Regions from separate parts of the Streptomyces sp. NPDC041940 genome, predicted to be linked through region 1. Evidence: riboswitches for the same ligand, from Rfam matches in the RefSeq annotation. Region 1 holds a riboswitch; each other region holds the start of a gene.

Evidence for each region. Region 1 has a riboswitch for cobalamin ahead of ACZ6I3_RS20515 (CoA-acylating methylmalonate-semialdehyde dehydrogenase). Riboswitches for the same ligand answer to the same signal wherever they lie in the genome.
Region 2: another riboswitch for cobalamin. It lies ahead of ACZ6I3_RS15920 ((2Fe-2S) ferredoxin domain-containing protein); the one in region 1 lies ahead of ACZ6I3_RS20515 (CoA-acylating methylmalonate-semialdehyde dehydrogenase).
Region 3: another riboswitch for cobalamin. It lies ahead of ACZ6I3_RS37320 (ribonucleoside-diphosphate reductase subunit alpha); the one in region 1 lies ahead of ACZ6I3_RS20515 (CoA-acylating methylmalonate-semialdehyde dehydrogenase).
Region 4: another riboswitch for cobalamin. It lies ahead of ACZ6I3_RS15955 (ABC transporter substrate-binding protein); the one in region 1 lies ahead of ACZ6I3_RS20515 (CoA-acylating methylmalonate-semialdehyde dehydrogenase).

What each region holds. Positions count from the first base shown of each region.
Region 1 is NZ_JBVJBP010000011.1:191,467-199,224, forward strand. Features, by position in the region: gene ACZ6I3_RS20495 (enoyl-CoA hydratase) at 1-460, opposite strand, end outside; gene mmsB (3-hydroxyisobutyrate dehydrogenase) at 469-1,350, opposite strand; gene ACZ6I3_RS20505 (enoyl-CoA hydratase/isomerase family protein) at 1,347-2,411, opposite strand; gene ACZ6I3_RS20510 (acyl-CoA dehydrogenase family protein) at 2,408-3,556, opposite strand; gene ACZ6I3_RS20515 (CoA-acylating methylmalonate-semialdehyde dehydrogenase) at 3,563-5,086, opposite strand; cobalamin riboswitch at 5,315-5,508, opposite strand; gene ltnD (L-threonate dehydrogenase) at 5,666-6,583, shown strand; gene otnK (3-oxo-tetronate kinase) at 6,585-7,758, shown strand, end outside.
Region 2 is NZ_JBVJBP010000008.1:22,866-30,623, forward strand. Features, by position in the region: gene ACZ6I3_RS15905 (iron ABC transporter permease) at 15-2,090, shown strand; gene ACZ6I3_RS15910 (APC family permease) at 2,175-3,674, shown strand; gene ACZ6I3_RS15915 (universal stress protein) at 3,677-4,102, shown strand; gene ACZ6I3_RS15920 ((2Fe-2S) ferredoxin domain-containing protein) at 4,116-4,487, opposite strand; cobalamin riboswitch at 4,534-4,656, opposite strand; gene ACZ6I3_RS15925 (ferric reductase-like transmembrane domain-containing protein) at 4,672-5,646, opposite strand; cobalamin riboswitch at 5,755-5,861, shown strand; gene ACZ6I3_RS15930 (GHMP family kinase ATP-binding protein) at 5,935-6,789, shown strand; gene ACZ6I3_RS15935 (cysteine synthase family protein) at 6,786-7,758, shown strand, end outside.
Region 3 is NZ_JBVJBP010000034.1:1,647-9,404, reverse strand. Features, by position in the region: gene ACZ6I3_RS37335 (bifunctional albaflavenone monooxygenase/terpene synthase) at 1-464, shown strand, start outside; gene ACZ6I3_RS37330 (GlxA family transcriptional regulator) at 478-1,440, opposite strand; gene ACZ6I3_RS37325 (ribonucleotide-diphosphate reductase subunit beta) at 1,689-2,696, opposite strand; gene ACZ6I3_RS37320 (ribonucleoside-diphosphate reductase subunit alpha) at 2,696-5,071, opposite strand; cobalamin riboswitch at 5,195-5,333, opposite strand; gene ACZ6I3_RS37315 (GNAT family N-acetyltransferase) at 5,386-5,892, opposite strand; gene ACZ6I3_RS37310 (helix-turn-helix domain-containing protein) at 6,573-7,562, shown strand.
Region 4 is NZ_JBVJBP010000008.1:30,748-38,505, forward strand. Features, by position in the region: gene ACZ6I3_RS15940 (ATP-grasp domain-containing protein) at 1-1,149, shown strand, start outside; gene ACZ6I3_RS15945 (MFS transporter) at 1,172-2,392, shown strand; gene ACZ6I3_RS15950 (class I SAM-dependent methyltransferase) at 2,361-3,110, shown strand; cobalamin riboswitch at 3,165-3,346, shown strand; gene ACZ6I3_RS15955 (ABC transporter substrate-binding protein) at 3,377-4,387, shown strand; gene ACZ6I3_RS15960 (FecCD family ABC transporter permease) at 4,414-5,490, shown strand; gene ACZ6I3_RS15965 (ABC transporter ATP-binding protein) at 5,487-6,278, shown strand; gene ACZ6I3_RS15970 (IucA/IucC family protein) at 6,262-7,758, opposite strand.

The sequences.
Region 1 (7,758 bases):
TGCCGACCGCCCGGGTCAGCCGCTGGGAGCCGCCGATTCCGGGGATCACGCCGAGCTTGATCTCCGGCTGGCCGAAGACGGCGGTGTCGGCGGCGAGCAGGATGTCGCAGAGCATGGCGAGTTCGCAGCCCCCGCCGAGCGCGTATCCGGAGACCGCGGCGACGGTCGGCGTACGCAGCTGCCCGAGCCGGTCCCAGGCCGCGAACCAGTCGGCGAGATACATGTCCAGGTAGCCCTGGGGCCGCATCTCCTTGATGTCGGCCCCGGCCGCGAACGCCTTCGCCGAGCCGGTGATGACGACGCAGCCGCAGTCCGGGTCCCGGTCCAGGGCCTCGGTGGCGGCCACGACCTCGTTCATCATCTGGAGGTTCAGGGCGTTGAGGGCCCCCGGGCGGTTGAGGGTGAGCAGGGCGGTGCGGCCCTTGCGCTCGACGAGGATCGTCTCGTAGTCGGTGGTCATGTCCGTGGTCACGTGGGTTCTCCGCTCCGGTCCCTGATGGTGCGTACGATGCCCGAGAAGTCCTCCGTGGCGCCGGCCCGCTCCGCGTACGCCGCGTACAGCTCGGCGGCGCGCAGACCGAGTTCGGCGTCCACGCCCCCCGCGCGGACCGCGTTGGCGGCCAGGCCGAGGTCCTTGGCCATCAGGGCGGCGGCGAATCCGGGGCGGTAGCCGCGGTTGGCGGGGCTGCCCGGGACGGGGCCGGGGACGGGGCAGTTGACGCTGAGCGCCCAGCACTGCCCGGAGGCCGTGGAGGCCACGTCGAACAGGGCCTGGTGGGACAGGCCGAGGCTCTCGCCGAGGACGAACGCCTCACTGACGGCGATCATGGAGACGCCGAGGATCATGTTGTTGCAGATCTTCGCTGCCTGCCCGGCGCCCGCCTCACCACAGTGCACGGCCTTCCTCCCCATGGCCTCCAGCAGGGGCAGCGCCTCGGCGAACTCGGCTTCTCCACCGCCCGCCATGAACGTCAGCGTGGCGGCCTCGGCGCCGACGACCCCGCCGGAGACCGGCGCGTCCAGGGCGCGCATGCCCGCGGCGACAGCGCGTTCATGGGCGGTGCGGGCGTCGGCGACGTCGATGGTGGAGCAGTCGACGAAGAGGGTGCCGGGCCGGGCGGCGGTGAGGGTGTCGTCGTAGAGGCCGAGGACGTGGCGGCCCGCGGGCAGCATGGTGATGACGAGGTCGGCGTCCGTGACGGCGTCCGTGGCGGAGGCGGCCGGCTCCAGTCCTGGCCCGGGCGCGACGGCAAGGTCGTAGCCTCGCACCCGGTGTCCGGCCTTCACCAGGTTGGCGGCCATGGGACCGCCCATGTTCCCGAGTCCGATGAACGCGACAGTCGTGCTCACCAGGCCACCTCCTCGGTGCTGCCGGAGGCGGCGAGCCCGAGTTCACGCTCGCCCAGGGGCGCGAAGAAGCGCTCCACGTCGGCTTCGGTGACCTCGTCGAGAGTCGCCGGTGACCAGCGCGGATCGCGGTCCTTGTCGATGACCTGGGCGCGGATGCCCTCGACCAGGTCGGGCGCGCTCAGCGCCGCGCAGGAAACCCGGTACTCCTGCTCCAGTACCCGCTCCAGCGGGCCGAGCCGGCGGGCGCGGCGCAGGGCCTTGAGGGTGACCTTGAGGGCGGTGGGCGACTTGGCCAGCAGGGTCTCGGCGGTCTCCTTGGCCGCCGGGTCGCCGTGCGCGAGCAGCCGTTGGACGATCTCCTCGACCGTGTCGGAGGCGAAGCAGGAGTCGATCCACTCCCTCCGCCCGGCCAGTTCCCCGTCCGGTGCCGGCCTCACATGCCGGTCCAGGGCTTCCCGTACGGGCGTGTCGGCGAGGTCGTCGACGAACCGCCCCAGCGCCTCGGAGGGCACGTAGTGGTCGGCGAGCCCGGTCAGGAGTGCGTCCCCGGCGCCGATCTGCGCGCCGGTCAGCGCGAGGTGGGTGCCGAGTTCGCCCGGGGCGAGGGCGAGGAGGTAGGTGCCGCCGACGTCCGGGACGAAGCCGATGCCGGTCTCGGGCATGGCGATCCTCGACCGCTCGGTGACGATCCGGACGCTGCCGTGCGCGGAGACGCCGACGCCGCCGCCCATGACGATGCCGTCCATGACGGCGACGTAGGGCTTGGGGTAGCGGGCGATACGGGCGTTGAGGTGGTACTCGTCGCGCCAGAACGCGGCCGAGGCGGAGCCGTCCCCGTCGCGGGCGTCGTCGTGGATGCTCCGGATGTCGCCGCCCGCGCACAGGCCGCGCTCCCCCGCACCGGTGATGACGACGGTCTCGACGGCCGGGTCCCGCTCCCAGTCGGTCAGGGCCTCGTCGATGCGGCGCACCATGGCGTGGGTGAGGGCGTTGAGGGCCTTGGGCCGGTCGAGGACGATGTGGGCGGCCCGGCCCGCCGTACGGAACTGAACGTCGGTCATCCGAGTGCCTCCGTCAGGCCGCGGGCCACGATGACGCGCATGATCTCGTTGGTTCCTTCCAGGATCTGGTGGACTCGCAGGTCACGGACGATCTTCTCGATGCCGTACTCGCTGAGGTACCCGTACCCCCCATGCAGTTGGAGGGCGCGGTCGGCCACCGAGTACCCGGTGTCGGTGGCGAACCGCTTGGCCATCGCGCACAGGTACGGCGCCTGCGGGTCGCCCGCGTCGAGTGCACGGGCCGCCTGCTGGACGAGGGCGCGGGCGGCGGCGAGTTCGGTGGCCATGTCGGCGAGCCGGAAGCGCAGGGCCTGCGCGTCGAGCAGCCGTTGCCCGAACGCCTCGCGGTCGGCGAGATGGGCGAGGCTGCGGTCGAGGGCGCTGCGGGCGCCGCCGAGCGAGCAGGCGGCGATGCCGAGCCGGCCGCCGTTCAGGCCGTTCATCGCGATGCGGAACCCCTGCCCCTCGCGGCCGAGAAGCCGGCCGGCGGGCAGCCGGACGCCGTCCAGGACGACCTGGCGGGTCGGCTGGGCGTTCCAGCCCATCTTCCGTTCGTTGGCGCCGAAGGTGACGCCGGGGTCTTCCTTTTCGACGATGAAGGCGGAGACGCCGTCCGGGCCTTCGCCACCGGTGCGGGCCATGACGACGTACAGCTGGGAGGCCCCGGCTCCGGAGATGAACTGCTTGACGCCGGTGAGCACCCAGTGGTCGCCGTCCCGGACGGCGCGGGTGGTCAGGGCGGCGGCGTCCGAGCCCGCGCCGGGTTCGGTCAGGCAGTAGCTGGCGAGGTCCTCCATGGCGCACAGCCGGGGCAGCCGGCGCTCGCGCTGGGCGGCGTCGCCGTACCGGTCGATCATCCAGGCGACCATGTTGTGGATGGAGAGATACCCGGCGATGGACGGGCAGCCGGAGGCGAGGGACTCGAAGACGAGGACGCCGTCGGCGCGGGTCAGGCCCGAACCGCCCGACTCCTCACGGACGTAGACGCCTCCGAGCCCGAGTCCGGCCGCCTTGCGCAGGACGTCGACGGGGAAGTGCTTGTCACGGTCCCAGTCGAGGGCGTGCGGGGCGAGGTGGTCCTGGGCGAAGTCGAGGGTGGTCTCGACGAGGGCCTGCTGGTCCTCGGTGAGCAGCGTACTGGTCATGGCCGCTCAGCCCATCGTGGGGATCGTGAAGCTCGCGCCTTCGCGGAGCCCGGCGGGCCAGCGCGACGTCACGGTCTTCGTACGGGTGTAGAAGCGGATGGCGTCGGGGCCGTGCTGGTTGAGGTCGCCGAAGCCGGAGCGCTTCCAGCCGCCGAAGGTGTGGTAGGCGACCGGCACCGGGATGGGCACGTTGACGCCGACCATGCCGGTGTTCACGCGCCGGGTGAAGTCGCGGGCGGTGTCACCGTCGCGGGTGAAGATAGCGACGCCGTTGCCGTAGAGGTGCTCGCTGGGCAGGCGCAGGGCCTCCTCGTAGTCGGCGGCGCGTACGACGGACAGGACCGGGCCGAAGATCTCCTCCTGGTAGACGCGCATCGCCGGGGTGACCCGGTCGAAGAGGGAGGCCCCGGCGAAGAAGCCCCTCTCGTGTCCGGGCAGGACGAAGTCCCTTCCGTCCACGACGAGTTCCGCACCTTCCTCCACGCCGAGGTCGACGTAGGAGCGCACCCGGTCGACGGCGTCCTGGCCGACGAGGGGACCGAAGTCGGCCTCGGGGTCGTCGCTGCGGCCGATGCGCAGGCCGCCGATGCGCTCTTTCAAACGAGCCACCAGCGCGTCGGCGGTGTCCTCCCCGACCGGGACGGCCACCGAGATCGCCATGCACCGTTCCCCCGCCGAGCCGTAGCCCGCGCCGATCAGGGCGTCCACGGCCTGGTCGAGGTCGGCGTCCGGCATCACGATCATGTGGTTCTTGGCGCCGCCGAAGCACTGGGCGCGTTTGCCGTGGGCGGCGGCGGTGGCGTAGACGTGCGCGGCGACCGGCGTGGAACCGACGAAGCCGAGGGCCTCGACCCGGGGGTCCTCGAGCAGAGTGTCGACGGCTTCCCGGGCGCCGTTGACGACGTTGAGGACACCGGGCGGCAGACCGGCCTCCAGGAACAGTTCGGCGAGTCGCAGCGGGACGGACGGGGCGCGCTCGGACGGCTTGAGGATGAAGGCGTTTCCGCAGGCGAGGGCGGGTGCGGCCTTCCACAGGGGAATCATCGCCGGGAAGTTGAAGGGAGTGATCCCGGCGACGACGCCGAGGGGCGCGCGCAGGGAGTGGACGTCGATGCCGGTGCCGGCGTTGTCGGTGAACTCGCCCTTGAGGAGATGCGGGATGCCGGCGGCGAACTCGACGACCTCAAGTCCGCGCTGGAGGTCCCCGTGGGCGTCCGCGACGGTCTTGCCGTGCTCGGACGACAGCAGCCGGGCCAGCGAGTCCTTCTCCTGCTCGACGAGTTGCAGGAACCGCATGAACACCCGGGCGCGGCGCTGCGGGTTCCACTCGCCCCACTCCCGTTGCGCGTGCGCGGCGTCGGTGATCACCGCCTCGGTCTCGGCGCGGCTCGCGAGGGGCACATGGGCCTGGACCTCGCCGGTGTTGGGGTCGTACACGTCGCCGTACGTCCCCGAGGTTCCCGGGGTGTGTTTACCGCCGACGAAATGGGTCAACTCACGCACAGGGGCGTGGTCTTGTACACGGACCATGGGTGCCTGCTCTCTCGTCAGGTGGTCCGGGACGGCGCGCGGGTCCGTCGCACACGGACGCGGTGGCGTACGGGTGCGGGGGCCGCGCGAGATCGCGTATGGCTGGACCGTCAGAGGGTGACGACCGGGCGCGGGACGATCCGTCGGGCACGACGGACGCGTCGGGCGGGTCCTCCGGGGTCGTGGGTGCACACCGGTGCCATGCGTGTCAGCTCCATCCTCGTGGACAACACGGAACATCCCACGGCCGGTATCCTGACTCCCGGATCAGCGCACCCCGTCCGCCTTCCCGACATCCAGCTCGTCAGTGGCGTTCTGCTCGACGGCGTACTCCCCGGTCACAGTGGCGGGACCGTGCCGGATTCACACCGGCTTCCCTGCACCGCGGGCCTACACCCGCGACTATATAGTTGGACGTCCTAGTAAATCCAGCCCCCACCGGCCGCACGCCGACCCTCTCGGTGCGTGACGGACATCACACCTCCCATTTCGCCGTCCTCAGGTCATCATATGACCTGATCTCCCGGAGGCCGGTTGACGCGACCTGCCTCCGGACGGCACGGCAAGGCGAGGATGGGCATGAGCGACCAGAACAAGCCCGAACGACCGCGCGTGGGCGTGGTGGGTCTAGGAGCCATGGGCCTCGGGATGGCCCGGAGTCTGCGGGCGGCGGGATACGACGTCGGCGTTCACGACCTGCGTCCTGAGACGGCCGCGGACTTCGCCCGCGACGGCGGGACGGCGTTCGGGACCTGTGGCGAGCTGGCGGCCTCGGTGGACGTCCTGGTGGGCGTGGTGGTGAACGCCGCGCAGGTCGAGGCCGTGCTGTTCGGTGCCGACGGCGCGGCCGGCCGGCTCCGCCCCGGCTCCGTCTTCGTCATGTGCTCCACGGTCGATCCGGGCTGGTCCGCCGCGCTCGAGGGCCGACTCGCCGAGCGGGGCGTGCTGTACCTGGACGCCCCCATCTCCGGCGGCGCCGCGCGTGCCGCGGCCGGTGAACTCACCATGATGACGTCGGGCTCGGCCGAGGCGTACTCGCTCGCCGACCCGGTGCTCGAGGCCATGAGCAGCACCGTCTACCGTCTGGGCGGGCACGCGGGGCTCGGCTCGAAGGTCAAGATCGTCAACCAGCTGCTCGCGGGCGTGCACATCGCCGCAGCGGCCGAGGCGATGGCTCTCGGTATCAAGGCGGGCGTTCCCGCCGAGGCGCTCTACGAGGTCATCACGCACAGCGCCGGCAACTCCTGGATGTTCGAGAACCGCATGGCCCATGTGCTCGACGGCGACTACACGCCCCTGTCGGCCGTCGACATCTTCGTCAAGGATCTCGGGCTCGTGCTGGACGCCGCCCGGCCGGAGCGGTTCCCTCTTCCCCTCGCCGCGACCGCCCACCAGATGTTCCTCCAGGCGTCGGCATCCGGACTGGGGGCCGAGGACGACAGCGCGGTCATCAAGATCTTCCCCGGGGTCGACCTGCCGAAGCCGGTGGAGGCCTGACATGGGAATCCGTCTCGGATGCATCGCCGACGACTTCACCGGTGCCACGGACCTCGCCAACAACCTGGTGCGCGCGGGCATGCGGGTGGTCCAGCTGATCGACACACCACCGGCCGGCGTCGAGGAGGCGGTGGACGCGGACGCGGTGGTCATCGCCCTCAAGTCGCGGACCGTCCCGGCGGCCGACGCCGTGGAGGCGTCGCTGCGAGCACTGGCCTGGCTGCGGTCCATGGGCGCCGAGCAGATCTACTTCAAGTACTGCTCCACCTTCGACTCGACTCCGGCCGGGAACATCGGGCCGGTCACCGAGGCGCTGATGGACGCGCTGGGCACCGACTTCACGGTCGCGACGCCGGCGTTCCCCGACAACGGGCGCACGATCTTCAAGGGGCATCTCTTCGTCGGCGACGTGCTGCTCAGCGACAGCGGCATGCGCCACCACCCGCTCACCCCGATGACCGACTCCGATCTGGTCTCCGTACTCGGCGCGCAGACCACGCGAAAGGTCGGTCTCGTCGACCACACGGTCGTCGCCGACGGCGTCGAGGCGATCCGGGCCCGCGTCGACGCCCTGCGTGAGGGCGGCTTCGGGATCGCCATCGTCGACTCCGTCTCCAACGACGACCTCGTGCGGCTGGGCGCGGCCGTCCAGGGGTTCCCACTGGTGACCGCCGGCTCGGGGCTGGCGATCGGCCTGCCCGCCAACTGGGGGTTCAAGCCGTCCCGCGCCGCAGCGGAGCTGCCGCCTCCCGCCGGTCACCGGGCCGTCGTCTCCGGCTCGGTCTCCACGGCCACCAACCGTCAGGTCCTCGAGTACCTGCGCTCCGGCCGGCCCGCCTTCAGCGTGGACCCGCTGCGCGTGGCCGCCGGCGAGGACGTGGCCGGGCAAGCCCTGGCCTTCGCCGCGTCGCATCTGGACGACGGTCCCGTGCTCGTCTACTCCACCGAGTCCGCCGACACGGTCCGGACCGTCCAGGGCCGGCTCGGTGCCGCCGAGGCCGGTGAGCTCGTGGAGCGGACGCTGGCCCGCATCGCACAGGGGCTCGTGGAGCGCGGCGTGCGCCGGCTCGTCGTCGCGGGAGGAGAGACCTCGGGGGCGGTCGTCCAGGCGCTCGGTGTCACCGGACTCCGGATCGGCCCGCAGATCGACCCCGGTGTGCCCTGGTGCGCGGCGG
Region 2 (7,758 bases), on a different contig from region 1:
GAAGCACCGGAGCCATGGCCGTCACCGAAGCACCCCCCAGCACCACCCGCCCTGCGGCGGCCGCGTCCCGTACGGGCGCGGCCGCGGTGACGGCCGGGCTCGTCCTCCTCGTCGCCGCTCTCGCGGTCGTCGACATCACCCAGGGCACCGCCGCCGTCGGACCGGCGCAGGTGTTCAAGGCCCTGACCGGGCAGGCCGATCCGGGCGACGCATCCGTGGTCATCGCCTCCCGGCTGCCGCGCATGACCGCCGGCGTCCTGGTCGGCGTCGTCCTCGGCATCGCGGGCGCCGTCCTCCAGGCCGTCAGCCGCAATGTGCTCGCCTCGCCCGACACCCTCGCGGTGAACGCCGGTTCGTATCTGGCGCTCGGGCTGGTCGGCGCGACCGGCGTCTCCCTGCCGCTGCTGGCCTCCTCGGGCGTCGCCTTCGCCGGCGGGCTGGTGGCGGCGGCCGTCGTGCTCGCCCTGTCGGGGCTCGGCACGGGCACCGTACGGCTGGTCCTCGCGGGCACCGCGCTCGCGCTGGGCCTGAACTCGGTGACGGAGGGGCTGCTCCTGCTGTTCCCGCAGCAGACGGAGGGCCTCTACGAGTGGAACCAGGGGAGCATCGGCCAGAACGGCTTCGACGGTGTCCTGCAGTTGCTGCCCGTCGCCCTGGTGGGACTCGCCGGGCTGCTGCTGGTCGCGCGGCGGGTCGACGCGCTCGCCCTGGGGGACGACGCGGCGCGCGGGCTGGGCGTCCCGGTCCACGCCACCCGTGTCACGGTGGTCGTGCTGGCGGCGCTGCTGTCGGCGGCGGCCGTCACCCTCGCCGGGCCCATCGGCTACGTCGGGCTCTGCGCCCCCGCCCTGGTGCGTCCGCTCGCGCGCCGGTTCCGGGGCTTCGTCCGCGCCCGCGCGGCCCTGCCGGTGGCCGGGCTCACGGGTGCCGCGCTGGTGCTCGGGTCGGACGTGCTGCTGCGGGCCCTCGTCCCGGCGGACCGGGCGGTCGCCGTGCCCACCGGCATCGTCACCAGCCTGGTCGGTGCCGTGTTCCTGGTGGTGACGGCCCTGCGGCTGCGGGACACGGCCGGGGCCGACGCGCCGGACCGGCTGCGCATCCCCAGCCGGACCGCGTTCCTGGTCACGGTGGGCGTCCTGGCCGCCGTGGTCGTGGGTGTCACGCTGGCCGGAGTCCTGCTCGGCGACAGCAAGCTCCTGCTCGGCGATGTCGCGAACTGGGCGCAGGGGCGGGCAGGTCAGGCCGTCTCCTTCGTCCTGGACACGCGGGTGCCGCGGGTGCTCGCGGCCCTGTGCGCGGGCGCCGCGCTCGCCCTGGCCGGGACGCTGGTGCAGGCCGTGACCCGCAACCCGCTCGCGGAGCCAGGGGTACTGGGCGTCTCGGGCGGCGCCGCGCTGGGCGCCGTGCTGCTGGTGACGACCGTGCCCGCCGCCGGCTCCTGGGGTATCGCGGGTGCCGCGTTCGGGGGTGCCGCGCTGGCCTCCGCCATCGTCTTCGGGCTCGCGGCCCGGGGCGGCTACCGGCAGAACCGGCTGGTCCTCGTCGGGATCGGCATGGCCGCCGGGTCCACGGCCCTGATCAGCCTGCTCATCGTGCTCACCGACCCGTTCAACGCCACGAAGGCGCTGACCTGGCTGTCCGGTTCGACGTACGGGCGGACCATGCCGGACGTCGTGCCCGTCGCGCTCGTGCTGGCGCTGGGCGTGGTCGTCGCGGTCGCGCGGCGCACCGAGCTGGATCTCGTCTCCCTGGACGAGGACACCCCTCGGCTGCTCGGCCTCGGACTGCCCCGGGCCAGGCTCGGTTTCCTGGTGGTGAGCGTCCTGCTCGCCGGGACCGCCGTCGCCTCGGCCGGGACCATCGGCTTCGTGGGTCTCGTGGCGCCGCACGCGGCGCGTGCCCTCGTGGGCCGGCGGCATGTGCGGGTGGTGCCGGTCGCCGTCCTGCTCGGGGCCGCACTCGTCTGTACGGCGGATCTGCTCGGCCGGACCGTCATCGCCCCGGCCCAGTTGGGCGCCGGACTGATGACGGCGGTGATCGGCACGCCGTACTTCCTGCGGCTGCTGGTACGGGGCCGTAAAGCGACATAGGCCACCTAAAAGGGCGTCAATCGCCAAAATGCCTCACCCCTGCCTGTTGTATGGATCCACGCACAACGGGAGTGAGGGAGGAGCATGGCCAAGGACCTTGCGGACGCGGGCCCGCCACCGTCCGCGAGCCTGAAGCCCAATGCGATCGGGTTCCTCGACGCGCTGGTCATCGGGCTCAACGCGACCTCACCGGCGTACTCGGTGGCGGCGGTCATCGGCCCGATCGTCGCCCTGGTGGGCATCTACGCCCCCGGGGTGATGGTCGCCTCGTTCGTGCCGATGCTGCTGATCGCGTCGGCGTTCTACTACCTCAACAAGGTCGACCAGGACTGCGGCACGACCTTCTCGTGGGTCACCCGGGCCATGGGGCCGTGGGCGGGCTGGCTGGGCGGCTGGGCCATCACGATGACGGGTGTCCTGGTCGTCGGGTCGCTGGCGGATGTCGCCGTGACCTTCTTCCTGCTCGCCGTGGGCCTGGACAGCTGGGCGGACAACGACGTCCTGCGCCAGGTGCTCACCGTGCTGCTCATCGTGGTGATGACGGCCATCTGTGTGATCGGCACCGAGGTGTCGGCCAAGGTGCAGAACACCCTCATCCTGGCGCAGGTCGTCTGCCTGCTCGCCTTCGCCGTGGTGGCGCTGTACCGCGTCTACGCCGACACCGGCACCCTCGAATCCATCGACCCGGAGTTCAGCTGGCTCAACCCCTTCGGGGCCGGCGGGGGGTCCCTGACCGGCGCCCTGCTGCTGGGCGTGTTCATCTACTGGGGCTGGGAGTCGGCGGTCAACCTCACCGAGGAGGTGGAGGACTCCGCCACGGCGCCCGGCAAGGCGGCCATCTGGTCGACGGTGCTGCTGCTGGTGACCTACCTCGCGGTCGCCTTCGCGGTCGTCGCCTACGCGGGCACGGCCTACCTCGAGGAGAACGCCGCCGAGGAGGAGTTCATCTTCGCGCTGCTCGCCGAAGAGGCGATGGGCGGCTGGGACTGGGTCGTACTGCTGGCGGTCTCGACATCGGCACTGGCGTCCACGCAGACGACGATCATCCCGGCGTCCCGCACCGGACTGTCCATGGCCCGCCGGTACGCCCTGCCGAAGCACTTCGGGCACATCAACCCCCGGTTCCGCACCCCGGACGTGAGCACCTGGTGGGTCGCGGGCATCGCCACCGCCTGGTACCTCGTCGTCTACAACATCAGCGAGAACGCCCTCTTCGACTCCCTGACGGCGCTGTCCCTGCTGATCGCGTTCTACTACGCGCTCACCGGTGTCGCCTGCGCGGTCTACTACCGGCGCCTGCTGACCAGGAGTGTCCGGGATCTCCTCCTGATCGGCCTCGGCCCGCTGATCGGCGCCGGGCTGCTGGCGTGGCTGCTGGTGGAGTCGGTCCAGGACATGGCCGATCCGGCCAACTCCGTCACCGGCACCGCCTGGTTCGGGCTCGGCCCGCCGCTCGTCATCGGCATCGGCGTCGCCGTCGCGGGCGTGATCATCATGGTCGTCTGGCGACTGATGTCCCCCGCGTTCTGGTCGGAGCGCCCGAGCACGGTCGACCCCGACCTCGTTGACCGCAAGGAGTCCTGAAGATGTCGGTGATCCTCGGCTACGACGAGTCCCCGGGCGCCCTGCGCGCGCTGCGGGTGGCGATCGAGGTGGCGGCCGCGTACGGCGAGCCCCTGGTGATCGTCTACGGCGCCGCGGCCCCCGGCGTCACGGGCGAGGAGTACGGCGCTCATCAGAAGGCCGTCCGTGAGGCCGGAACCACCGTGCTCGGTCACGCGGTCCGGGTCGCCGACGAGGCCGGTGTGCCCAGCACGGTCGAACTCATCGACGAGCGGCCCGCGCAGGCGCTGATCGACGCCGCGGAACGCCATGACGCCAGGGTGATCGTGGTGGGCACGTGGGGCGAGAGCCCGGTGCGCGGGGCGCTCCTGGGCTCGACCCCCCACAAGCTGCTGCACCTGTCGAACGTCCCGGTCCTGTGCGTGCCGGCGGAGGAACAGGAGTCCTGAGAGCCGGGCCTGGTCAGGAACTGCCCGCGCGCCGTTTCGCGAGCGGGCTGAAGGCGTACAGGCCGAGGATGTCGGGCAGGGGCGCGACGCCGGGGCCGCCGTCGCGGACCCAGGTGACGATGTCCTCGGTCGCGGCCGGGTCGTTGACCAGCCCGAGCCACACCGGCCGGGCCCCGGCGGCCCGGCCCGCCGTGGACGGCTGTACGACGATGACGTTGGCCTGGTCGCAGACATCGAGGCACTCGGAGACCCGCACGGGCGCCGCCTCGCGCAGCCGCTCGGTCTGGGCCGTGTGGTCGACGCCGGTCACCTTGCGGGTGCCGCAGCAGCAGTCCCGGCAGACGACGACGCGGCACGGAACCCCTCCGGCCGGGGTTGCGGACATGCCGCACCTGTCCTCTCTCCGGGGAGATCCGCCCCGGTGGTTCGTCGAGGAGGCGACCGCGTGAGTCTCCTGGCTCCCGGCCGAGGCCGGTCACAGTGGCGGGACCGCGCCGGATTCACACCGGCTTCCTCGTTCCGCCGTCGCCATGTCGCCGGCCATCATTCCATGCGGCCGGTGCGGGGCTTCAGTCCGTCTCGTGGGCGTGCGGCTGCGTGGCCGGCGGTTCGGCAGGGCGTTCGCGGCCACCGTCCCGGCCGGAGGCGATCACGGCGAGGAGCCCTACGACCACGGCCCCGGCGGCGATGCGTCCCGCCGCCCGTGCCGTCCAGGCCGACCGGGTCACGCCCGTGCCCGCACCCGGCGCGGCGAGGCGTTCGGACCGCCGGGCGGGCCGCAGCAGGCGCAGCACCAGCAGGGCGGCGACGGGCAGTTGCAGCAGCCACAGCACGGTGCGCGGCCACTCGCCGTACCAGACGTTGGTGCCGTAGAGCAGGGTGTGCCAGACGCTGAGGACGTACACGACGATCACGAACCGGTGCAGGCGGCGCCAGGTGTTCGCGCCGATGCGGTGCCGGACGTAGAAGAGCAGGCCCAGGGGGATCGCCACGTACAGGGCGCCCTGGCCGAGCGGGATGGCGATGCGGCCGGTCCCGGAGTCGTACCAGCCGGGCACGAAGGTGTCCGCGAAGCCGGCCCAGAGCCGCTCGGCCCACCCCAGCTGTGCCTCGTAGCGCACGAGTTCCGCCGCGAACATCAGGGCGTGCGCGAACATCAGGGCCATGGTGGTCAGGCTCGTGGTGCGGTGCCAGCGTTCCAGGACCTGCCGGGAGACCGGCAGCCGGCCGGGGCCCGGCCCCGACAGGAGCAGCCCCAGCATGACCGTGCCCCAGGCCCACAGCAGGCCCGACCAGCCGAACGCCTGGCTGAGCAGATACATCCAGTAGGTGCCGGGATCGTCCATGAACGGCATGACCGCGACCGTGTCGGAGGTGCCGGACTCCATCCGGGCCCACAGCAGCGCGAACACCGCCGCCGTGACCACGACCGCCGCTGCGGCGTCGGGCAGCGCGGAGCGGAGGTCGCCGCGCAGGGCCACGCGCTCGGCGCCGGGTCTCGGGACGCTCGTCCCGTTCTCGTCGGACCTCGGGTTCACCAGCATCGAGCACAGTCTCACCGAGGGGAGGTGGGTTACCGAGACGCAATCCGGCCAGAGGGACGGCCGGGACCCGACGGGCCCCCGGAGGCACCCTTTCCATCCCCTGGGGGCGTCCCTACGCTGAGGCGCGCAGTCGCAGGGGAACCCGGTGGGAGTCCGGGACTGTCCCGCAGCGGTGAGTGGGAGCCGAACGCCGGCCCGCGAGTCCGAAGGCCTGCCACTGCGCCCGCGCGTCACGCGCGGGCTGTGCACGGTGACCTCGAGGACTGGGTCGGCGGACGGAGGAATCACGTGGGTGGTGTCGTGTCCGGTGTCTGTCACGGCACGCTCGGCGAGCTGTACCAGGGGCCGCTGCGGGCGGGCCCCGATCCGGACATCGCGGTGGTGTCGTTCCCCGTGGACCGCCACTCCTGGGTGCACTTCACACCGGGGCCCGCGGGGCCGTTTCCCCTCGGGGAGAAGTCCCTGACGGCGGCCCGGCTCTTCCTGGAGCATCACGGCCTGTCCCTGCCGCCGGGCACCTGGACCACGCACTCCGAACTCCAGGTAGGCGTCGGGATGGCCAGTTCGACGGCGGACATCGTGGCGACCCTGCGCTGTCTGGCGGGGATCTTCTCACTGCCCTGCGACACCGACGTGGTGCTCGGCGTTCTGGCGGCGATCGAACGGTCGGACAGCGTCTTCCTCGACGAGTTCGCCCTGCATCTCAGCGGCCGGCACCGGGTGGTGCGGCGGCTGGGCACGGACCTCGGCTTCCACACCGCCTATGTGACCGAGCCGGGCACGGTGGACACCGCCGCCGTGACCGCGCCGCTCCTCGCGCACTACCGGCGCCGCGGGGAGGAGTACGAGCGGTGTCTGACCGACCTGCTGAAGGGCTTCGCCTGCGGTGACGCGGAGGCCGTGGCGCGGGCGGCGACCACCAGTGCCGCGCTGTCCCAGGAGGTGCTGCCCAAAGCGACGTTCGACCGGGTGCTGGCCCACCGGGAGCGGTTCGGTGCCGACGGTGTCTTCGTCGCGCACACCGGCTGTCTGACCGGCTATCTCTTCGCCCGCCGCCCGGACTCCCGCCTCAGGTCCGAACTGTCCGCGTTCTTCCGCTCGCTCGGCCACCAGTGCTCTTTCGCCCAAGGAGGCTACGGGTGATCCACCCCCACATCGCCGACGCCCTGAAGATTCCCGACCTGGTCCGGCTCACCGACGGGCTCGTGCTGCTCCGGTTCGAGTCGATGAAGATCTACTCGGCGCTCGCCGCCGTCCGCCGATTACTCGACCGGGGCACGGTCCGGCCGGGCCAGACCCTGATCGACAGCTCCAGCGGCATCTACGCCTACGCCCTGGCGCTGGCCTGTCACCGGCACGGCATGCGGTGCCACATCGTGGCGTCCACCACCGTCGACGCCACCACCCGCGCCCAGCTGGAGATCCTCGGCGCGAGTGTCGAGCAGGTCCAACCGTCCCGGAACCTCAAGCTCGACCAGGAGTTACGGGTACGGCGGGTGCGCGAGATCCTCGCCGAGCGCCCCGACTGCCACTGGATGCGCCAGTACCACGACGACATCCACTGCCTCGGCTATCACGAGGTCGCCGACCGGATAGCGCAGGCGTTCCCCGATACCCCTCTCACCGTCGTCGGCGGGGTGGGCTCCGGCGCCTCGACGGGCGGCCTCGTGGAGCGGCTCAGGGAGACGGAGCCGTCGGTGCGGCTGGTCGGGGTGCAGCCGTTCGGCAGCGTCACCTTCGGCAGCCAGGACCATCACGACCCCGAGGCGATCATCGCGGGCATCGGGTCGTCGATCGTCTTCGACAACGTCCGCCACCACCTCTACGACACCGTGCACTGGATGGACTTCACGCACGCCATGTCCGGCGCGGTCAGTCTGCTGCGCGAACACGCCGTCTTCGCCGGGCTGTCCACCGGCGCCGGATATCTGGCCGCGATGTACGAGGCCCGCCGCCACCCCGACCGGCTGCACCTGGTGATCGGCGCCGACACCGGACACCGCTACGTGGAGCGCGTCTTCGCCCGGCACCCGGAGGCCCTGGACCCCGCCTCACTGAAGCCCGTCGAGGTCCGCGACCCCGAGGAGATGAGCATGCCCTGGTCGAGAATGA
Region 3 (7,758 bases), on a different contig from region 1:
CCTGCGGGAGGCCGGTGGCATTCGAGGACGTCCGGGGACTCGGGCACACCAACAATGTCGTCGTCGAGGCCCTGCGTTTGCGCCCCGCCGTCTGGATTCTGACCCGCCGGGCGGTGCGGGACACGGAACTCGGCGGATACCGGATTCCGGCCGGGGCGGACATCGTCTACAGTCCGTACGCGATCCAGCGCGACGCGAAGTCGTACGAGCGGCACCTGGAGTTCGACCCCGATCGCTGGCTGCCGGACCGGGTCAAGGACGTCCCGAAGCACGCCATGAGCCCGTTCAGCACGGGCAACCGCAAGTGTCCGAGCGACCACTTCTCGATGGCCCAGCTGACGCTGATCACGGCGGCGCTGGCCGCCAGGTACCGCTTCGAGCCGGTGGCCGGTTCCAACGCCGCCACGCGCGTCGGCATCACGCTCCGGCCGCACGACCTGCTGCTGCGGCCGGTGCCGAGGTGACAGACGGTGATCGTCAGGCCGCTTCGGGACCCCTGAACGTGCGCCGGTAGGCGTTCGGCGTGGTGCCCACCGCCCGGACGAAGTGATGGCGCAGCGTGGCCGCGTTGCCGAACCCCGTTCGGCCGGCGATCGCGTCCATCGTCTCGTCCGTCGCCTCCAGCAGCCGCTGGGCCAGCAGCACCCGCTGGCGCAGCACCCAGCGGTAGGGAGTCGTCCCCGTCTCCTGCTGGAAGCGGCGGGCGAAGGTGCGCGGGGACATGTGGGCGTGGGCGGCGAGCTGCTCGACGGTGACCTCCTCGTCGAGGTGGCGTTCCATCCACGCCAGCACGTCGCCGATCGTGTCGCCCTCGGAGTGCGGCAGCGGGCGCTCGATGTACTGGGCCTGGCCGCCGTCGCGGTGCGGCGGCACCACCATCCGCCGGGCGATCTTGTTGGCGACCTCGGTGCCCTGCTCCTTGCGCACCAGGTGGAGGCAGGCGTCGATTCCGGCGGCCGTACCGGCGGAGGTGATCACCGGGTCCTCGTCCACGTAGAGCACGTCCGGCTCCACGACGGCCCGGGGGTACTGCCGGGCGAGGTCCCGCGCGTGCTTCCAGTGCACGGCGCAGCGGCGGTCGTCCAGCAGCCCGGCAGCGGCCAGCACGAAGGCGCCGGAGCAGACGCTGAGCACCCGGGCGCCCCGGTCGACCCCGCGCCGCAGGGCGTCCAGCAGCTCCGGCGGGAACTCACGGGACGCGTAGCTGTGCCCGGCCGGTACCGCGATCAGGTCGGCCGTCTCCAGCCGCTCCAGGCCGTGCTCGACCTGGAGCGAGAAGCCCGAGTTCATGCGCAGGACCGGGCCCTCGGCCGAGGCGACGGCGAAGTCGTACACCGGCAGGCCCTCGTCGCTGCGGTCGGTGCCGAAGACTTCGCACACCACACCCAGTTCGAAGGGGTTCACGCCGTCGAGCAGGACGGCGGCCACGTTCTGGAGCATGTCTCCAGTGTGCCTCGCCTGTGGCAGTAATTCGAGGGCCTACGGCAGTACTGCCACTGACGGTAAGGAGTCATCGGCGCGACAGTGGTGTCCATGGAAACGAACCAGGCACAGACACTCATCGCAATGATCTTCGTACTCGGGACGCTGGTCCTCCTGGTCCTCCCGTCAGTGATCGGCATCGCGCGCGACCGGCGCGTCGACCGTCAGATCAGGGAGGCCCAGGAGGCCGGGGAGAGCGAGCGGGCTCAGAACTCCTCGTCCAGGTCGACGGTGCCCTCCACCGCCACCTGGTACGCCGAGGGACGGCGCTCGAAGAAGTTGGTCAGCTCCTGAACCCCTTGGAGCTCCATGAAGGAGAAGGGGTTCTCGGAGCCGTACACCGGAGCGAAGCCGAGGCGGCTGAGCCGCTGGTCGGCGACGCACTCCAGGTACTGCCGCATGGACTCGGTGTTCATGCCCGGGAGGCCGTCACCGCACAGGTCGCGCGCGAACTGCAGCTCGGCTTCGACGGCCTCCCGCAGCATGTCCGTGACCTGCTGCTCGAGCTGGTCGTCGAACAGCTCCGGCTCCTCCTTGCGGACGGTGTCGACCACCTCGAAGGCGAAGGACATGTGCATCGTCTCGTCGCGGAACACCCAGTTGGTGCCGGTGGCCAGGCCGTGCAGCAGGCCCCGGCTGCGGAACCAGTAGACGTAGGCGAAGGCACCGTAGAAGAACAGGCCCTCGATGCACGCGGCGAAGCAGATCAGGTTCAGCAGGAAGCGGCGGCGGTCGGACTGGGTCTCCAGCCGGTCCAGCTTCTCCACCGAGTCCATCCACTTGAAGCAGAACCCGGCCTTCTCGCGGATGGAGGGGATGCTCTCCACGGCGTCGAACGCCGCGGTGCGGTCCTCCGGGTCGGGGAGATAGGTGTCGAGCAGCGTCAGATAGAACTGGACGTGCACGGCCTCCTCGAACAGCTGGCGGGACAGGTACAGCCGCGCCTCGGGGGAGTTGATGTGCTTGTACAGCGTCAGCACCAGGTTGTTCGCGACGATCGAGTCGCCCGTCGCGAAGAAGGCGACCAGACGGCCGATCAGGTGCTGCTCCTCGGGGGACAGCTTGGCGAGGTCCGCGACGTCCGAGTGGAGGTCGACCTCCTCCACGGTCCAGGTGTTCTTGATGGCGTCCCGGTAGCGCTCGTAGAAGTCCGGGTAGCGCATGGGACGCAGGGTGAGCTCGAAGCCGGGGTCGAGAAGGTTCTGGGTGGTCATTACTGGCAGGCCTCGCAGGACTCGGGGTTTTCCAGGGAGCAGGCGACCGCGTCGGGGTCGGCCGTCTGCTGCACGGGGATGGTCTTCTCAGGCTGAGCCTGGGCCTGTGCGGCGCGGGCGATGCGGGTCGCCGGGCGCGAGCGCAGGTAGTACGTCGTCTTCAGCCCGGCCTTCCAGGCGTACGCGTACATCGAGGAGAGCTTGCCGATGGTCGGCGTCTCCATGAAGAGGTTCAGGGACTGGGACTGGTCCAGGAACGGGGTCCTGGCCGCCGCCATGTCGATCAGGCCGCGCTGCGGGACCTCCCACGCCGTGCGGTAGAGCGCCCGTACGTCCGCGGGGATCCAGGCGAACTCCTGCACCGAGCCGTTCGCCTCGCGCAGCGCCTCCCGACTGCGGGCGTCCCACACGCCGAGCTGCTTGAGCTCGTCCACCAGGTAGGAGTTGACCTGGAGGAACTCACCCGACAGCGTCTCGCGCTTGAACAGGTTGGACACCTGCGGCTCGATGCACTCGTACACGCCCGCGATGGAGGCGATGGTGGCCGTGGGCGCGATGGCGAGGAGCAGGGAGTTGCGCATGCCGGTCGCGGCGATGCGCTCGCGCAGGGCCGCCCAGCGCTCGGGCCAGGTCAGCTCCACGTCGTAGTGGTCCGGGTGCAGCACACCCCGGGCCGTACGGGTCTTCTCCCAGGCCGGCAGCGGGCCGCTGCGCTCGGCCAGGTCGGCGGAGGCCTCGTACGCGGCGAGCATGATCCGCTCGGCGATCCGGGTGGAGAGCGCCTTGGCCTCGGGCGAGTCGAAGGGCAGGCGCAGCTTGAAGAAGACGTCCTGCAGGCCCATGGCCCCGAGGCCGACCGGACGCCAGCGGGCGTTGGAGCGGCCCGCCTGCTCGGTCGGGTAGAAGTTGATGTCCACGACACGGTCGAGGAAGGTCACGGCCGTACGGACGGTCTCGTCCAGCCGCTCCCAGTCGATGTCCCCGCGGGTCTGGTCGACGAAGGCGCCGAGGTTGACCGACCCCAGGTTGCAGACCGCCGTCTCCCCGTCGTCGGTGACCTCCAGGATCTCCGTGCAGAGGTTGGAGGAGTGGACGACGTGGCCCGGCTCTGCCGTCTGGTTGGCGGTGCGGTTGGCGGCGTCCTTGAACGTCATCCAGCCGTTGCCGGTCTGCGCGAGGGCGCGCATCATGCGGCCGTACAGCTCACGGGCGGGCAGGGTCTTCCTCGCCAGGCCCTTCGCCTCGGCCTCCCGGTACGCGGCGTCGAACTCCGCGCCGTACAGGTCGACCAGCTCGGGCACGTCCGAGGGGGAGAACAGCGACCACGGCCCGTCGGTGTTCACCCGCCGCATGAACTCGTCCGGCACCCAGTGCGCGAGGTTCAGGTTGTGCGTACGGCGGGCGTCCTCGCCGGTGTTGTCGCGCAGCTCCAGGAACTCCTCGATGTCGGAGTGCCAGGTCTCCAGGTAGACCGCGGCCGCGCCCTTGCGGCGGCCGCCCTGGTTCACGGCGGCGACCGAGGCGTCGAGGGTCTTCAGGAACGGGACGATGCCGTTGGAGTGGCCGTTGGTGCCGCGGATCAGCGAACCGCGCGCACGGATACGGGAGTACGAGAGGCCGATGCCGCCCGCGTGCTTCGACAGCCGGGCCACCTGGTGGTACCGGTCGTAGATCGAGTCGAGCTCGTCCTTGGGGGAGTCGAGGAGGTAGCAGGACGACATCTGGGGGTGCCGCGTGCCGGAGTTGAAGAGGGTGGGGGAGGAGGGGAGGTAGTCGAGGCGGCTCATGAGCCCGTAGAGCGCGGCGACCTCGTCGACGGACTGTGCCGTGTCGTCCTCGGCGAGGCCGGCGGCGACGCGCAGCATGAAGTGCTGGGGCGTCTCGACGACCTTGCGGGTGATCGGGTGGCGGAGCAGGTAGCGGCTGTGCAGCGTCCGCAGACCGAAGTAGCCGAAGCGGTCGTCGGCGGCCCGGTCGATCAGCGCGTCGAGCCGGGCAGCGTGCAGGCGCACGAACTCGGCGGTCCGGTCGGCGATCAGGCCCTCCCGGTGGCCGACCGCCACGGACTCGGTGAAGGACGTGACGCCCTGCGAGGCGGCCTCGGCACGGATGCCGATCGTCAGCAGGCGCGCGGCCAGCCGGGAGTAGGCGGGGTCCTCGGAGATGAGGCCGGCGGCCGCCTCCGTCGCGAGCTCGCGCAGCTCCGTCTCGTCCGCCCGCGCGGACCGGCCGCGCAACGCGGCGGCGGCGACCCGGCCGGGGTCGGCGTCGGGGAGATCGGCGGTCAGCTCGGTCAGGGTCCGCAGCAGCGCGGCACCGGGACCGTCGTGCTCTTCTTCGGCAGCTGAGACCGGTTCGGCTGGCGCGATGGTCACGTGGGGCTCTCCCTCGCTCGGCAAGGGGCCTCGCGCAGGGCAGGGGGCAGCACACGAGCGCACACGGCGTCGCGTCCACCGGCCCATTCCACGAGGCCCGGACGTCAGGGCACCCCGGCCGGACGGCCGGGCGCGCTGTCGGCAGGTCCTCGGACTGAAGCGTGTGCGCTCCGCCTTGAGGGCGTATACGCACAAGTACACCGTTGCGGGACAGTTCCGGATTCGCGCCGGATTCCCCTGCGGCGACAGCGAGCACGAGCATACATCTTGTGCTGGGTTCGGGTGACACCCCCAGATGTTGTGTCGTGCTGGTTTCAGAGTGTCAACTGATAAGTGAGGAGAGTGATGTCGTCCAGGTGCGGGAGCGGGTTCCAGTCGCGCCCGGGAGTGCGGGTGAAACCCAGGCGCTCGTAGATGCGGTGGGCCGCGCGCATGGTGCGCTGGGTCGACAGCACGACGCGGAGACAGCCGGGCGTGGCCCGTGCCCGGTCGACGCAGGCGCCCACGAGGGCCTCGCCCGTGCCGCGGCCGCGGGCGGCGTGCGCGACGGCGAGCATCCGTATCTCGGCCTCTCCCGGGCCGGCTATGTCGGCCATGGGGCCGCCCGACGGTACGAAGGTGACGCCGCCGAGGAGGGTGTCGTTCTCGACGGCGACCAGGACGTCGGCCGCGGCCGCCCGTTTGGCGACGTCCCGCAGTTCGTGGAGGTACTCGTCGCTCTCGCCGAAGTCGAGGAGGCCGTCCGCGAGATAGGCGTGGGCCGTCAGCTCCCCGAGGGGGCCGTACTCGGTGGGTTTCACTCGCCGGATCAGGGTGTCCATGGCGTGAGTGTGTACGACAGCGGGGGGGGGGGGGGGGGGGGGGGCGGGGGGGGGGGGTGGGGGGGGGGGGGGGGGGGGTGGGGTGTGTCCGGGGGTTCCCCCCCCCGTCGTCTCCCCCCCCCCCCCCGCCACCGCGCTGCGCGCCGAGGCGTACCGGTCGTCCAGGGAATCGGGCGCTGCCGTGGGACCCGTGTCCTGGGGGGAGTCGTCGTACAGCTCCCCCCACCAGTCGTCCTCATGACGGGCGGGTCTTCCCCCCTGCTGGCTCATGCCTCTGATTGTCCACCGCACGGGCCGTATGAAAACGGGGCATCGGGAAAATCCGGCGCATCCGCCGCGTCGAACGGCGTGTCGAGTGAGGGGGTGAACTGCCGTACGACAAAAGGCTGGTGGCCGCCGGGCGGCCCCACCCCCCACGGGAGGACCGCCCGGCGGCGTCCGAAGTGACCCGGCCCCGCATCCCCTTCGTGCGCGCGCACGTCCGGGCCCGGGCCACCGTCCTGGGTTCCTCGGGGCGCGGCGGTGAAACGTGTACACGGCCGCGCGTCCCTCGGTGCTGCCCACCTTGGCAGAGTCCCCGCCGCTACGGCGATGATGTGCGGCGGCGGGTTTACGCCGTGGCCGGTTTCCGCCAGGCCGACCCGCTTCCGTGACGGGTGCGCAGGGAGGGACGTGGGCCGATGCTGGCAGCGATAGGGCTCGACGAGACGCACGAGGCGGCGTACCGGGCGCTGGTGTCCGTGGGCGCGGCCGACGTGGCCGATCTGGCGCGGCGCCTGACGCTGGCCGAGCAGGACACCGAGCGGGCGCTGCGCCGGCTGGAGCGGCGGGGTCTGGCGGCCCGGTCCTCGGCCCGGCCGGGCCGCTGGGTGGCGGCGCCGCCCGGGGTGGCGCTGGGCGCCCTGCTCACCCAGCAGCGGCACGAGCTGGAGAAGGCGGAGCTGGCGGCGGCGCTGCTCGCGGAGGAGTACCGGGCGGCGGCGGCCGAACCGGCGGTGCACGACCTGGTGGAGGTGGTGACCGGCACCTCGGCCGTCGCCCAGCGCTTCCTTCAGCTCCAGCTGGGCGCGACCGAGGAGGTGTGCGCGCTGGTCACCGGCAGTCCGGTCGCCGTGTCCGGCATGGAGAACGACGCCGAGGAGCAGGCGGCCGGGCGCGGGGTGCGCTACCGGGTGGTCGTGGAGCGCTCGGTGCTGGACCTGCCGCACGGGCTGACCGAACTGACGGCGGCGCTCGGCCGGGACGAGCGGGTCCGGGTGGTGGACCGGGTGCCGACCAAGCTGGTGGTGGCCGACCGCTCGCTCGCGATGGTGCCGCTGACGTCGCGTACGGCGGAACCGGCCGCGCTGGTGGTGCACGCCAGCGGGCTGCTGGAGCTGCTCGCCGGGCTGTTCGAGTCGGTGTGGCGGGAGGCGCTGCCGCTGCGCCTGGGCGCCCGCGGGGTGACCGAGCAGCAGCCGGAGGGCCCGGACGCCACCGACCTGGAGGTGCTGTCGCTGCTGCTGGCCGGGATGACGGACGCGAGCGTGGCCAAGCAGCTCGACCTGGGCCTGCGGACGGTCCAACGCCGGGTGCGGCGGCTGATGGAGCTGGCCGGGGTGACGACCCGGCTGCAGCTGGGCTGGCACGCCCGGGAGCGCGGCTGGGTCACCCGCGAGGACGCCCACTGACCAGCCACAGCCCGGCTCCCCGGCAGCCCAGCACCCCTACCCCGGCGCCCGGGCACCCCAGCACCCAGGCACCCCCTCGCCCGGGCGTCCCAACCCGGCTCCCCAGGCGCCTGGCACCCCGGCCCCCCGACACCCCAGCACGAGGCACCCCAGCCCGGCACCCCTGGCGCTTGGCACCCCGGCCCCCTGGATCCCA
Region 4 (7,758 bases), on a different contig from region 1:
CTGCTGCTCCTGACCCGCGACCCGGCCTACTACGCCTACGAGCTGGAGCGGCTGCCCGTCGGCGCCCTGGACGTCGTGGAGACCGACACCTTCGACGTGGAGCGGGTGGCGGAACTGCTGGGGCGTACCCCGGAGTTGCGTGGCCTGATCAGTTCCACCGACACCTGGACCCTGGCCGGAGCGGACCTCGCCGACCGTTTCGCCCTGCCGGGGCTCGATCCGGAAGTGCTGCGGTTCACCAGGGACAAGGCCGCCGTCCGCAACCGGCTGCACGAAGCCGGTCTCACGCGCGGCCGGGCCGCCGAGGCGGCGGGTCCGGAGACGGAGGCCCGGGAGCTGCTTCTCAAGGAGGTGGGCCTGCCCGCGATCCTCAAGGACACGGCGGGCACCGGAAGCCAGAACGTCTGGCTGGTGCGCGACGAGAGGGAACTGGACCGGGTCCTTCGGGAGGCGGCGGGGCAGCCCCTGAAGGGGCGGCTGTTCGCGGAGCCGTACTTCGGCGGGCCGGTGTACAGCGCCGAGACCCTCACCTGGGCCGGGCGCACGCGGCTTCTCGGTGTGTCGAGCAGGCTCATGTCGGCGGAGCCCCGCTTCCGCGAGGAGATCACCGCCTTCCCCGTCGCCTTCCCGGAAGCACAGCGGGTGTCGCTGGAGCGGTGGCTCGACGAGGTGCTCGCCGCCGTCGGGTACACCGACCGTTTCGCGCATGTGGAGTTCGTGCTGACCGGCGACGGCCCCGAGGTGGTGGAGGTCAACCCCCGGATCGGGGGCGCGCTGGTCGGTGAGGGCCTGTGCCGGGCGCTCGGCGTCAATGTGTACGAGGCGATGATCGAGGCCGCGCTCGGCCGCCGGCCCCGGCTGATGGACACGGAGCTGCCCGGCGGTCCGGCCGTGGCCTTCGTCCTGGGGTATCCGGCCGAGCCCGGGGTGTTCACGGGGGTCGCCGGGCTCGACCGGCTGGCGGACCTGCCGGGGTCACCGGCCTGGTATCCCGTCCGCCAAGTCGGGGATCTCGTGGAGCACTTGAGTGACAGCCGTGGCTACGCGGGCATCGTCTACGCCGAGGCGGAGACCGCGGAACTCGCCACGCACCGGGCGGTCGCGGCCGCCAACGCCCTGCGCGTGCTCACCGAGCCCTCCGGTGGGTGAACGGCCCGGGCGGAGCGCCGGGTTGTTCCCGCTCAGCGGCCCGCTGCGCTTCCTGCTGCTCAGCTCGTTCCTGATCCCGCTCGGCAGCTTCATGGTGCTGCCGTTCATGTCGGTGTTCCTGCACGAGCGGCTCGGGATGGGGCTCGGCACGGTCGGCGTGGTGCTGGCCGTGGCGGCGCTGGTGCAGTTCTCCGGCGGCGTCGTCGGCGGGGCGCTCGCGGACCGGATCGGGCTGCGCCGCACGATGCTGTGGGCCCTCGTCGTACGGACGGCCGGGTTCGTCGGCCTCCTGCTGGCCCTGCGCTGGCCTCCCCTGGCGGTCGCCGCGCTGGTGCTGACGTGCTGCGGCGCCGCCCTGTACCTGCCCGCCAACAAGGCGTACCTGGTGCACGGGGTGGACGAGGAACGCCGTCCGGCGTTCCTGTCGGCGGGCAACGCGGCGCTCAACGCGGGCATGGCGGTGGGCCCGTTGATCGCCGGGCCGTTCGTGCTGTCCTCGCCCGGCTGGCTGTTCGCGGCCGTCACGGCGCTGTTCCTCGCGGTCACGGCGGGCCACGCCGGGCTGCCCGCGGCCGGGGAGCGGCCCCCCGGCACCGAGGTCACCCGGCAGGGGCTGCTGGCCGGGGTGGCCGTCCTGCCGTTCGCCGCCAACGCGCTCGCGTTCTACCTGTACTTCCACTTCCAGCACTTCCTGGCGGTCTACGCCGTCGAGCGGGCCTCCAGCGAGTTCTACAGCCTGGTCCTGCTGCTCTGCTTCACGCTGGTCATCGTCGTCCAGCCGCTCGCCTCCGGGCTGATCCGGCGCATGCCCTACGCGCTCGCGCTGACGGTCGGGTTCGCGGGCCTGGCGGCCGGACTGGCCGTGCTGGCGATCGGCGGCCGGGCCGCTCTGCTGGCGGGCGGGGCGCTGATCACCCTGGGCGACATCGTGCTGTTCCTGAAGAACGACCTGGAGGCGCTGCGCCGCAGCCCGCGCTCCGACGCCGTGGTCTTCGGTCAGCAGCGGCTGGCCTCCGGTCTCGGCGCCTGCGCGAGCGGGGTGCTGGGCGGCCAGGTGTACGGCCTCGGGGAACGCGCCGGGCACACGGGCTGGTTCTGGCTGCTGGCCGCCGCGCAATGTCTGCTGCTTCCCCCACTCCTGCTCTTGCTGCGAAGGCACGGCGAGCGGCTGAAGCAGGTCCCATTCGACGAAGAAGGAGCACTGAAGCCGCATGACACGGACGGGCGGGTTCCAGGACGATGACTTCTGGACGGAGTTCCACGACTTCCTCTTCTCCGAGCAGCGCCACACCCAGGCCGAGGAACTTCTGGACACCTCTCCCCTGCTGTCCTTCCGGCCCGGGGCGCGGGTGCTCGACCTGTGCTGCGGCCCCGGCGTGTTCACCGTGCCGCTCGCCCGGCGCGGCTACGAGGTGACGGGCGTGGACCTCAGCCCGGCCATGCTGGACCGGGCGCGCAAGCGGGCGGCGGACACCGGCGCCGACGTCACGTACGTCCAGGCCGACGCGCGCGACTACGCGGCGCCGGGCGGCTTCGACGTCGTACTCAACATGTTCACGTCGTTCGGCTACTGCGAGGACCCCGCCGACAACGCGCGCGTGCTGCGCACCATGTACGACTGCCTGGCCCCGGGCGGCACGCTCGTCCTGGACCTGGCCGGCAAGGAGTTGCTGGCCCGCAAGGTCACCCCGCCCAAGGTGGTGACGCGCGGTGAGGACCTGATGGTGCAGACGGACACGGTGCTGGACGACTGGGCGCGGCTGCGCAGCGACTGGGTCCTGGTGCGGGGTGAGCGTGTGACCCGGGCGACGCTGGTGTGGTTCGTGTACAGCGCCGTGGAGTTGCGGCGGATGGCGGAGGAGGCCGGGTTCGGGGGCGTGGAGGTCTTCGGCGGCTTCGACGGCCGGCCCTACGACGAGAACGCCGAGCGGCTGGTGCTGCGGGCGGTCCGGGAGCTGTGACGTGGGCACGGGGCGTGCGGGGCGGGCGCGCACGCCCTGTTGACCGCGACGGCGCGGAACGTACTATCACCAGGTCATCGCCGCGACGGGAGACAGGAAGCCGGTGCGATTCCGGCACGGTCCCGCCACTGTGACCGGGGAGCGCACCCCTTCGACACGCCACCGCGCGAGCGCGGGAAGGCTTGGGGGGACGTCGATCCGGGAGTCAGGACACTGACCCGCCGCGGGCCCGATCCGAGGAGCGCGGACTCCCCAGGAGGCTCTACGTGTCCCACCTGCTCTCCCCTGCCCGCCGACAGGTCACAGCGCTGGCCGTCGCCCTGTCGGCGGCACTGCTCGTCACCGGCTGCGGCTCGTCCGGCCGCACCGCCGAGGACCCGAAGGCGTCGAAGGCACCCGAGGGCTTCCCCGTCACCGTGAACAACTGCGGGGTGAAGACGACCTACGACAAGCCGCCGTCACGGGTCGTCACCATCCACCAGCACCCGGCGGAACTCATGCTCGCCCTCGGTCTGAAGGACCGCATGGTCGGCACCGCCTTCCCCGACTCGGCCGTCCTGCCGGAACTGCGGAAGGACTACGAGGCGATACCGGAACTGGCGAAGAAGGAACCGTCGTTCGAGACCGTCCTGGAGGCCGAGCCGGACCTCGTCTACGGCGGCTACGGCAGTGCCTTCGCGGAGAACGAGGGCCGCTCCCGCAAGGCGTTCGCCGACGCCGGCATCGACACCCACCTCAACCGCGAGTACTGCGGCAAGAAGCGGGTGACGATGAAGGACACCTACGACGAGATCCGCACCGCCGGTGAGATCTTCGGCGTCTCCGGCCGGGCCGACGCACTGGTCGCCGACCTGGAGGGCCGGGTCGCCAAGGCGGCCTCCGCCGTCGAGGGCGAGTCCGCGGTGCCGGTGTTCGTGTACGACAGCGGCGACAAGACCGCCTTCACCGCGGGCGGCAAGAGCCTCGGCACCGAGATCATCCGGCTGGCCGGCGGCAAGAACGTCTTCGCCGACCTCGACGACGTCTTCGGGGACGTCTCCTGGGAGCAGGTCGTCGAGCGCAGGCCCGAGGTCATCGCCATCTACGACTACGCCGGTGCCGGAAGCGTCGAGCAGAAGAAGAAGTTCCTGCTCTCCCAGCCTGCCCTCGCCGACGTGCCCGCCGTGAAGAACAAGCGGTTCGTGGTCCTGCCGCTCACCGCCACGCTCGTCGGCATCCGCTCGGCGTACGCGGTGGGGGACCTGGCGCGCGGGTTGCATCCCGAGAGCTCCCGGTGACGCAGCCGGCCACCGAGGCTCCCGCGGTGCGACGCCCTGTGCCGGCCGGGCAGCGGACGGGGCGCACCGGCCTGGCCGTCACGCTGCTCGTCCTGACCGCCCTGCTCGTCGTCTCCGCCACGGCGGGCCTGGCGATCGGCTCCGTGCAGGTGCCGCCCGGGCAGGTCTGGGGCATCGTGACGCACACGCTGGGCGCGGGCTGGACGGAGCCTGACTGGTCGCGGGCGCGCGAGACCATCGTGCTGGATGTGCGGGCGCCCCGGGTGCTGCTCGGGGTGGTGACCGGGGCGGGCCTCGCGGTCGTGGGCACCGCCCTGCAAGCCCTGGTGCGCAATCCGCTGGCCGAGCCGTATCTGCTGGGCGTCTCCTCGGGGGCGTCCCTGGGCGCGGTGTCGGTGATCGTGTTCGGGGTGAGCGTGTTCGGGCCGGTGTCGCTGTCGGCCGCCGCGTTCGCGGGCGCGCTGGGCGCGCTGCTGCTCGTGTACAGCACCGCCCGGACCGGAGGACGCATCACCTCCGTGCGGCTCGTGCTGTCCGGGGTGGCGATCGCCGCGGTGCTCACCGCGCTGCTGGATCTGCTGCTGCTGACCACCGACCGGGGCAACGAGGCCCGTGCGGTGCTCGCCTGGACCCTCGGCGGTCTCGGCGGCGTCAACTGGGGCACGCTGTGGCTGCCGAGCCTGGCGACTCTGCTGGGCGTCGGTGTCCTCATGGTGCAGTCCCGGAACCTGAACCTGCTGCTGGCGGGCGAGGAGGCCGCGACCACGATGGGCCTCGACGTGGCCCGGTTCCGGGCCCGGATGTTCGTGCTGGTCTCCCTCGTGACGGGCGTGCTGGTCGCGGCGGCCGGGCCGATCGGCTTCGTGGGCCTGATGCTGCCGCACATCGTGCGGCTGTTCGTCGGCGGCGACCACCGCCGGGTCCTGCCCACGGCCGCCCTCGGCGGGGCGGTCTTCCTGGTCTGGGCCGATGTCGCCGCGCGCACGATCGCCGCGCCCATGGAGGTGCCGGTCGGCGTGCTGACCGCGCTGTGCGGCGGGCCGTTCTTCCTGTGGCTCATGCGCCGGGACGCCCGGCGGTCCACGGACCGAGGAGTGGGATGAGCGCGATCGGAACAGGGGTGGCCGCGACCGATCTCGATGTCGAGGGCGTCACCCTGACGGCCGGAGCACGTCACCTGGTGCGGGACGTGTCCCTGACCGCCCGCCCGGGCAAGACCATCGGGCTGGTGGGCCCCAACGGCAGCGGCAAGTCCAGTCTGCTGCGGGCCGTCTACCGGGTGCTGCGCCCCGACGCCGGGCAGGTGCGGGTCGACGGCGCCGACGCCTGGTCGCTGCCCGTGCGGCAGCTGGCCCGTACCGTGGCGGCGGTGGTGCAGGAGTCGGGCGCCGACTTCGATCTGGCCGTGCGCGAGGTCGTCGCCATGGGCCGCACCCCGCACAAGCGGCTTCTGGCCGGCGACACCCCCGAGGACGCCGGGCTCATCGACTCCGCGCTCGCGGCGGTCGACGCCGCCCACCTGGCCGAGCGGCCCTTCGACCGGCTGTCCGGCGGCGAACGCCAGCGGGTGCTGATCGCCCGGGCCCTCACCCAGCAGCCCACGCTGCTCGTCCTCGACGAGCCCACCAACCACCTGGACATCCGGCACCAGTTGGAGGTGCTGGGCGCCCTGCGCCGACTGCCCGCGACGGTGCTGCTCGCCCTGCACGACCTCAACCTGGCCGCCTACTACTGCGACCGCCTCTACGTCCTGAACGAGGGCGAGGTCACCGCGTCCGGCCCGCCCGCCGAGGTCCTCACGCCCCGGCTGCTGGCCGAGGTGTACGGGGTGGAGGGAGAGGTCACCGTGCATCCGCGCACGGGCGCTCCCCAGGTCACGTTCCTTCCCTGAGCGGATTGGGCAGCGGCAGATAGCGGGCGTCGGCGCCGTCCGCGCCCGTCCAGCGCAGCAGGAGGTTCGTCTTGGCGGGGAGGGTGGGCGAGGTGAGCAGGGCGGGGATCTCCGGCAGGTCGTGGCGGGCGAACTCGCGGCGGGCGGCGGGCCACGGGTCGAAGCCGGGATGGCGTTCGGCGAGGGCGCCGGCGATCTCGGTGAGGTGGTTGACGACCAGGCAGTACACGAGCCGCTCCCAGCCGGCTTCCCGCTCCACGTCCGGCAGCAGCTTCACGCCCTCGGCGTCCCGGTACAGGGCCTGCACGGGCATGCCGTCGGCGTCGACGGCGATCAGGGTGTTCTGCAGATGAGCCTCGATGACGACGCCGTGCCGGGCGAAGGCCTCCAGGGCCGGGGGCACCACCCGCGCCAGATACGCCGCCCACCATGCCCCGGGGTCGGCGGCGCGGTCGAGCGGGCTGCCGTCGAAGCCCTCGACGAGTCCGGCGGCGAGCAGCGGGGTCGCGCCGGGCACGAGACGGTCGGCGAAGCCGTCGCGGACGAGGACGGCCAGGGCCTCGAAGGCGAAGCCGGCGGTGCGGTACCCGCGGTCGCCGAGCCAGGCCGGGGGGCCGTCGAGCGTGTCGAAGCCGTCGAAGGCGGCGCACACGGCCGCGTCGGTGCGGCGCAGGGCGAGCAGGTCGTGGCGCCACAGCCGGCGGATGTCGTTGGTGATGCGCACGTCGAGGCTGAACTTCAGGAAGAGGTCCTGTCCAGGTGCGTAGAGCGTGCGGATCGCGGCCGTCGGCCAGGTGTCGAAGGCGGTCGTGCCCAGCCGGACCAGCCTCCCGTCCTCGAAGGCGGCGGCGAGCTCCGTGCCCGCCAGGTCGAGCTGCCAGGGGTGGGCCGGGAGCAGCCGGTAGCCGGGCGGGGCGGTGCCGAGGGCGTCGAGGGCCGAGGTGTCGCCCTCCTCGACGACGCAGTCCTCGCGCAGCCCGAGCAGGACCAGCGGAAAACGGGCGTACGCCTCGGGCGCGTACGGCAGCCACCCCGCGGCCGGGCCGCCGCCGCGCGCCTTGGGGGCCGGGTGGTGGGTGTGGCCGGTGAGGAGACACTGCTCGGAGCGCAGGTAGAGGTCGTCGGGCGGGGTCGCGCGGTCGCGGGCCTCCAGCAGGGCGGCCACGGCGTCCCTGCTGTCGATCATCTCGGCGGGCAGTTCGTGGTTGGACACCCCGGTGTGCCGGCGCAGTTCCTCGGCGACGAGTTTGACCAGTTCGGTGTGGTCGACGCGCTGCCGGCCGTCCGGCCCCTCGACCTCGGGCTCGGCGGGCCGCCGCGTCCCGCGCACCCGCAGCAGACGGCCCCCGCCGGGCAGGCGGTAGATCCGGTGCTCGCCCTCCTGGCCGACCGGCCGGGCCACCTCCCGCAGCAGGCAGTTCAGCAGCGGCACGGCGGCGTACGCGTCGGCGGTCGGGGGCATGAGGTCCACGCGATCCAC